DNA from 2 places in the Thermanaeromonas sp. C210 genome. Region 1 is predicted to be linked to the other one. Evidence: riboswitches for the same ligand, from Rfam matches in the RefSeq annotation. Region 1 holds a riboswitch; the other holds the start of a gene.
The links. A riboswitch is a leader RNA that binds a small molecule or an ion and turns the genes downstream of it on or off. The one in region 1 is predicted to bind cyclic di-GMP.
Positions count from the first base shown of each region.

Region 2: another riboswitch for cyclic di-GMP. It lies ahead of TAMC210_RS09605 (methyl-accepting chemotaxis protein); the one in region 1 lies ahead of TAMC210_RS07320 (HD-GYP domain-containing protein).

Region 1 is NZ_BLWF01000002.1:635,738-639,193, forward strand. Features, by position in the region: gene pnpS (two-component system histidine kinase PnpS) at 1-941, shown strand, start outside; gene TAMC210_RS07315 (AbrB/MazE/SpoVT family DNA-binding domain-containing protein) at 947-1,282, shown strand; cyclic di-GMP riboswitch class I at 1,353-1,443, shown strand; gene TAMC210_RS07320 (HD-GYP domain-containing protein) at 1,535-2,170, shown strand; gene TAMC210_RS07325 (phosphatase) at 2,904-3,456, shown strand, end outside.
Region 2 is NZ_BLWF01000003.1:440,257-443,712, forward strand. Features, by position in the region: gene TAMC210_RS09600 (transposase) at 1-923, opposite strand, end outside; cyclic di-GMP riboswitch class I at 1,315-1,400, shown strand; gene TAMC210_RS09605 (methyl-accepting chemotaxis protein) at 1,585-3,456, shown strand, end outside.

The sequences.
Region 1 (3,456 bases):
TGGAGAAAAAGGAGCACGAGATGCAGCAAAAGTATCTCCTGGAGATCATCCGCAATCACGAACTGGACCGGCTGGCCAAGGAGATCCTGGATAAAGGTAAGCCGGCGGAGGCCGAAGTAAGGCTCTTTCCTACCAGCGCCGGCCTTTTCCGCGTCCACGGAGCCCCCATCCTGGGGGAGCGGGGCCGCATTGTGGGAGCCGTCCTTTCCCTGCGGGATATAACCGAGATCCGGCGTCTGGAGCAGATGCGCAGCGAATTCGTGGCCAATGTTTCCCATGAACTGCGCACGCCCCTCACTTCCATCCGGGGCTTTGTGGAAACCCTCCTGGAGGGGGCCCTGGCCGATGAGAAGACCAGCCGCCGCTTCCTGGGGATTATCAATAGCGAAGCCCAGCGCCTGCAGCGCCTCATCGAGGACCTCTTAACCCTTTCCCGGGTGGAACACCGCAGGCCGGAACCGGTGGGGATGGGGGCCTCGCTGCCCCAGGCCGTCGCAAGGGTAATGGAGGTGGTAAGGCCTTTAGCTGAAGAAAGGGGAGTGAGTCTCAAGACAGACCTTCCCCCCGACCTCCCCCTGCTGAGGCTTCCGGAACACTTCCTGGACCAAATCCTCCTCAATCTGTTGGATAATGCCATCAAGTACACTCCGGAGGGGGGTTCGGTAACGGTGACGGCCTCCCGGGAAGGTTCGCGGGCCCGGGTACAGGTGAGGGATACGGGGATAGGTATTCCCGCCGAGAGCCTGCCGCGGATCTTCGAACGATTCTACCGGGTAGACAAGGCGCGGTCCCGGGCCATGGGAGGGACGGGCCTGGGTCTGGCCATCGTGAAGCATATGGTGGAAGCCTACGGGGGCACGGTGGGGGTGGAAAGCCAGGTGGGGAAGGGCAGCACCTTTCATTTTGTAGTTCCCCTAATGAGGAGGATGGAAGGGGGATGAGTTAGATGCCCGCAAAAAATAAAGATGAACAAGAGCGGAGGAAGGTGTACCGGCGCGTAGTAGACGTCAAAGGGAGGGTTACCCTGCCGGCGGAAATGCGGCAACAACTGGGAATACGGACCGGAGAGGAAGTGGAGTTCGTCGTCCGGGAGGAGGGAGAGTGGTGCTTGCGCAAAAGCCAGCCCCAAAGGATCTGCGGCGTGTGTGGGTGCACGGTAAACCTCATCATCCTGGGGGGGGAGGCCTTGTGCCGGCGCTGTGCCCTCCAGTATGTCCAAACCCTGGCGCGGGAACTGGATCTGCAAGTGGTGGGAATAGGTGGGAATTCTCCCAGGGGGTAGGATTCGGGAGGGCGGTGTCGAATAAGTAAATATATGGTACAACAATAAATAATTTCGTCGAAAAAAGTGAGCTGCCTCAGGGTAAACCTGTCGAAAGGCAGGGGCACAAAGCCATGGGTCTAAGGCTCCCGCTGGGGGGCTATGATCGCCAGGCTGCCGGCTCGCAAGGAAGGAGTGCCTTGCCTGGGAGCAAGGTTTATTTTGTTTGAGCCGTTACCGGGGGCGCCTTTTTAGGAAGGAATGTCGTGGTAAGTGCTGGAAGACACCGTCGTTACTCTGCTACAGCGCCTGTATTACCACTCGCGGCTTACTTACCGCCACAGTGTCCACGTGGCGGCCATCAGCTATCAATTGGCGCAGGAGTTAGGACTTCCAAAAGCCCAGGTGCGTCAAACCTTTTGGGGAGCTCTGGTACATGACGTAGGCAAGCTTACCATTGACCGTAGCATCCTGCATAAGAAGGGGCCCCTGACCGAAGACGAATGGCAAAAGATGTATGAGCATCCCCGGGAAGGCTGCCGGCTGCTCCCCGAGGGAGACGACTGGCAAGCCATTAGGGAGATGGTCCTTTATCACCACGAAAAGTGGGATGGGAGCGGCTACAGCGGCCTCTGTAAGGGGGAAATACCCCTGGGAGCCAGGATTATAGCCCTGGCCGATGCGTTGGATGCCATGACGTCGAGCCGCCCTTACCAGAAGAAGCGCGAACTGGCGGCTGCCTTACAAGAAGTAAAGGAGTGCAGCGGCAGCCAGTTCGATCCCCAACTGGTCGAAGCCCTCTTCTCCTTAACAATGCATCTTTTAAAAGGACAGCGACGGCCTACGCCCTCCAAAATTAATGAAATCTTAAAGAGAACAACATGGACTTTTAACAGTAATGAATTATAATTTCAATTAAAGGATAAACCACTTACCCGCCAGCCCTTTAGTAAAGCGTCCTCTGACCTCCTTTTTATATATACTTACTTGCCCAGAGGTTATCTGGGCCATTTTTTTTAAGAAAAACAATAGAAGGCCGCCCTCAAAACTTAAATGGCGGCCTTCCTTCTAAAGAGCCCATAAGGACCTTCGCTCCGGCTACGACAAATCCTTACGTAGCCCGAGGCAGTCTTTCGACTACCCCAGACCATTACAGGACTCACCGTAGCCTTGACTCGATAATCAGGGATACCTTAGAAGCCGACCCGGATCTCTCGACCAGGCGCCGACCTCCAGCCCACTAACTAATGCCTAGAAGCCTGCGGCACCCCTGACTATCTTAGCTCGACCGGCGGTGATCCTTGCAGACCTGCCGGCAATCCTTGGACTGCCGGCAAGCCCTGACGGACCTACCGGCGATCTGCCCGCCGGCTGGTACCGAGCCCCCGGGACCCGGTACCAACCTTTGGCCGAAGGTTACCGAGCCTCACTCTGGAGACCCGGCAACCCTCTGGGCTCGGCCCTTACGGACCCTGACACTACTATTATGGCCCCGCGGCCTGCGAATTATTTATGAACGCGCGATCTATTTCGCTGATAAAGCCCGGTTTTTTTTAGAAGGATTTTGCAAAGACAAGGGGCCTATCTTGCGTTATACTTTATTTGGAGGGCGACGGGAAAGAACAGGAAGGGGTAGGTAGAGGTGTACTGCGAAGCGGATCTCCACACCCACACCGTGGCCAGCGGCCATGCGTACAGTACGGTCAAAGAGCTGGCCGAAGCGGCGGCTGATAAAGGTTTAAAGCTCATCGCCATCACTGACCACGGCCTCCGCATGCCGGGCGGTCCCCACGAGTATTATTTCCATAATATTACAGCACTGCCGCGCAAGCTGGGAGAAGTAGAAATTTTGAGGGGGGTAGAGGCTAATATCATCGATGAAGAGGGCCACTTGGATGTACCGGAAGGGATCCTCGAAAGGCTGGATATCGTCCTGGCCGGCTTCCATTCCGGGGTCGGTTTCGATGGACGCTCCCAGGAAGAATACACCCGGGCGGCCCTGGCGGCCCTCAGCCACCCCCTGGTCCATATCCTAGTTCATCCCGGCAATCCGGATTTCCCCATAGACCTGGAGGCAGTGGCCAAAGCTGCGGCTGCCAACAATAAGGCTTTGGAGTTCAACAATAATTCCTTTTTGGTCAGCCGTCCGGGCAGCCTGCCGCGCTGCCAGCAACTGGGCCGGCTGGCCAAACAGT
Region 2 (3,456 bases), on a different contig from region 1:
GGACAGTAACAGTATACTTTCCCCTTATAGTCGTATACTACGCTCTCCTGCCCCGCTATTAGTTTAGTTTCTTCCCCGTCTTTCCATTGGTTCCTTATGTCTATGACCGGCTTTATTTGATACTCTTCCCATAGCTCGATGATTAGTTCTGTGGAGTCGTAGGCCTTGTCTGCTGTAAGATATTTAATCCTTTCAAAGGTCCCCGGTGCCTTCTCTTTTACCCTCTCCAGAAGCTTGGGCGCCTCTTTTACTTCGCTCGCCGACGCCTTGGTAACTTTAAACCCTAGAGGCAGTTCGTATAGGGCATCTACTATTAGGTGCAGCCGAAATCCAAACCATTTCACTACTTTTTCCCACTGGCTGCCGTCTTCCCTCTTACCCCGGTAAACCTTACACCCCCAGTCTGCATCTTGTTCCCGCCGACCGTCAGGTCTAAGCTCCCCCACTTTTTCCTTCTTCCTCCCACGACTTAAGCTCGCCAAGGCTTTGCCGTCTATGGCCGCTACTTCTCCAAAACCCGGTAGTTCCTCCCTTAGCTCCTCTACCAGCCGGTAAAATATTTCTTCGACCTTCTCTTCTTTCTTAAGCAGTTTCCCCAAAAACCGGCTGTATACCCATGACGGCGGTACGGCTTTTTCTCCCTTCGTTAGGTCAAATCCGCATAGCTCTCGTAATTGGGCATTACGCCAAAGTTCCCGCCTTAAACTTTCTATCGAAGGATGTTGGTATACTATCCCTGCCAGTACAGAGTTCCATACGGCCCTTATGGGATAGTCATCCCGCCCATTCGCCCGTTCCTTCTCCAGTTCCACCATCAATTCTTCGTCCGGCATGTATTCAAGTACTAGCCTAAGTCGTTCGAGCTCCCCTAAATTTTCGATTTCCCTCCACCCAAAAAGCCTCTGTTGTGGTATAATAGCCATGGATGACCCTCCTTTGTTTGGTTGGTTTGGTCTTACTTAACAGATTCGCTCTGAAGGAGGGTCATCCTCTTTTTTGGGGTCAATTTTTTAATTCCTTAAACCCAATCCCCCTCAACCCCAACCAAATTCATGCCTTTCCCGGGGTAAAATTTTTTCCCCAATCCCTTCATACCTTCACCTTTCTTATTTCCGCGTCAGCGCAAATGGCTCAGTCCTGGCGGGGGGGGCAAAACGTGGGTATAATAATTGCCTTTACTCTGTATGATTTTTCCACCCTAGAGGAGGATTCTGGCAGCAGATGTCGAATTATGGCACAAAGGGGGCAGGAGCCGTATGGCGGCCCCGAGGGGAAGGCGTACGCCGCTCGTCAAGGTGAATAGGGGAAACAGGATCCCGCTAAGGGCAAAGCCGTCGAAAGGCGGGGGCGCAAAGCTGCGGGCCTAAGGCCTTATGGGCTAGGGCAGCCGGGCTGCCGGGAGACGACAGGGTTAGTTGCAATATATCGTATGGTACAGCTCTAGGGCCGCCCCAGGAGGGGGGCCTTTTGTTTGGCCGGGTGGGGTGATGTTTTGTTTTAGTACAGATACTCTTGAGCACATGAAAGGAGGGGAGGCCTGCCCCGAAGGCCGGAATCCGGTGTGAAGGGTTGCAGGGCTAAAGGATGAGCAATCTCAGTGTCAGGGGAAGTTTATTACTCAAGATGACTCTAGTGTTCGGGTTAATCGTCGCCATTGGGTGTCTGGTATTGTCGTGGGTAAGTGAGACCCGGGCAGCCGCCGCCCTGGAGGCGGAGGCAAGGGAGGCCATGCTGAAGGTGGCGCGCCAGGTTGCCGAAACCCAGGATAGCCGCATCCAGGCTCGGTTGTATGTAGTGGAAAGTCTGGCCAATAAGAATGTAATCCGCGGCAGGTCGGGCGATCGGGAAGCTACCCTTGCAGAGAAGGTTCAGTTGCTGAATGAGGAATTAGAGAAGGCGGGTTCCCTTGGCTTTAAGCGTTTGGCCGTCTTGGACAGGGATGGTAACGCAGTTTACCAGAACGGCAGCACAGCTAACCTCGCCGACAGGGAGTACTTCCGCCGGGCCATGGAGGGTAACACCAATGTTTCCACCAGCATGGTGAGCAAGGTTGATCAGACGGTGATTTTCGGCTATGCCGCTCCCATCCGCCATTATGCTACAGGCGAAATAGTGGGCGCTGTGGCCGGTATAGTAGATGGGGCCAAATTTAGCGAACTGGTGGGAAGCGTCACCTACGGCCGTACGGGGTACGCCTTTGCCGTAGACAGCACGGGGAAGATCATAGCCCACAAGGATACCCAGAAGGCCCTGGACCAGGAGAATATCCTAGAAGAAGCCCAGTCTGATGCCTCCCTGGCCTCTCTGGCGGATGTGGTAGCCAAGATGGTGCAAGGCGAAGAAGGAGTGTCCACTTATACCCTACAGGGTCAGGAGATGATCATCGCCTACGCACCCCTCAAGACCGCCGGCTGGTCCATAGCAGTCACTGCGCCCAGGGATGAGGTGCTGGAGCGGGCGGCCAGCCTGCGACAGTCGGTACTACTCGTATCCCTTTTGGTTACCGTCCTTGCTGTGGTACTGACCTATGTGATGGCCAGAAGCATTTCCACTCCTATCGCGGATTTGGCGCAAGTGGTCACGAAGTTTGCGGAATACGACTTTAGATTTGGTGAAAAAGACAAGGCAAGTCGACACTTGAAGAGAAAAGATGAGGTCGGGCAGATTGCCAATGCCCTCGCCGGCATGCAGAGTAATTTGGTCAATTTGATTAGGGACCTCAAAACGGAGGCCCAGACCCTGTCCGGCAATTCTGCCTCCTTAAGCGCTGCCTCAGAAGAGATGGCGTCATCCTCGGACGAAGTTGCCAAGGCCATTCAGCAGGTGGCCGCCGGAGCCGGGGAACAGGCCGGGCATCTCCAGGAGATATTGGGCCTTATGGAGAACATAACTACCAACCTGGAAAGGGTTAGGACGGCGCTCGGGCGGGTTAAGGCCAACAGCGAGGACACCTCGGCGCGGGCCGGCGCCGGCAAAAAGGAGCTGGATAACCTCGTAGGTTCCATCGAGGGAGTGCGGGAAGCCTTCAAGGTGGTCGTCGAAAAGCTGGAGGTTCTCCGGGACTCCGTCGGCCAGGTGGAGGAGATTTTAGAAGTAATCAACGGAATAGCCGAACAGACCAATCTACTGGCCTTGAACGCGGCCATTGAGGCGGCCAGGGCAGGAGAAGCTGGCCGGGGCTTTGCCGTGGTGGCCGAGGAAGTGCGCAAGCTGGCCGAGCAATCCCGGGCCTCTTCGGACAAGATAAGGGAGCTCCTGGGCAGCATAACTTTACGCACCGGCGAAGTGGTCTCCACCTCCGAAAAGGTAACCTCCGAGGTGGCCAGCCAGCTGAATAACGTAGAGAACACCATCAAGGCCTTTGACGATATACTGGCGGCGGTAACGGCCATAGGGCCTTTGGTAGAAGCAACCTATAGGGAAGTGGAGGCTACAGTACAGGCCAAGGATGTGGCG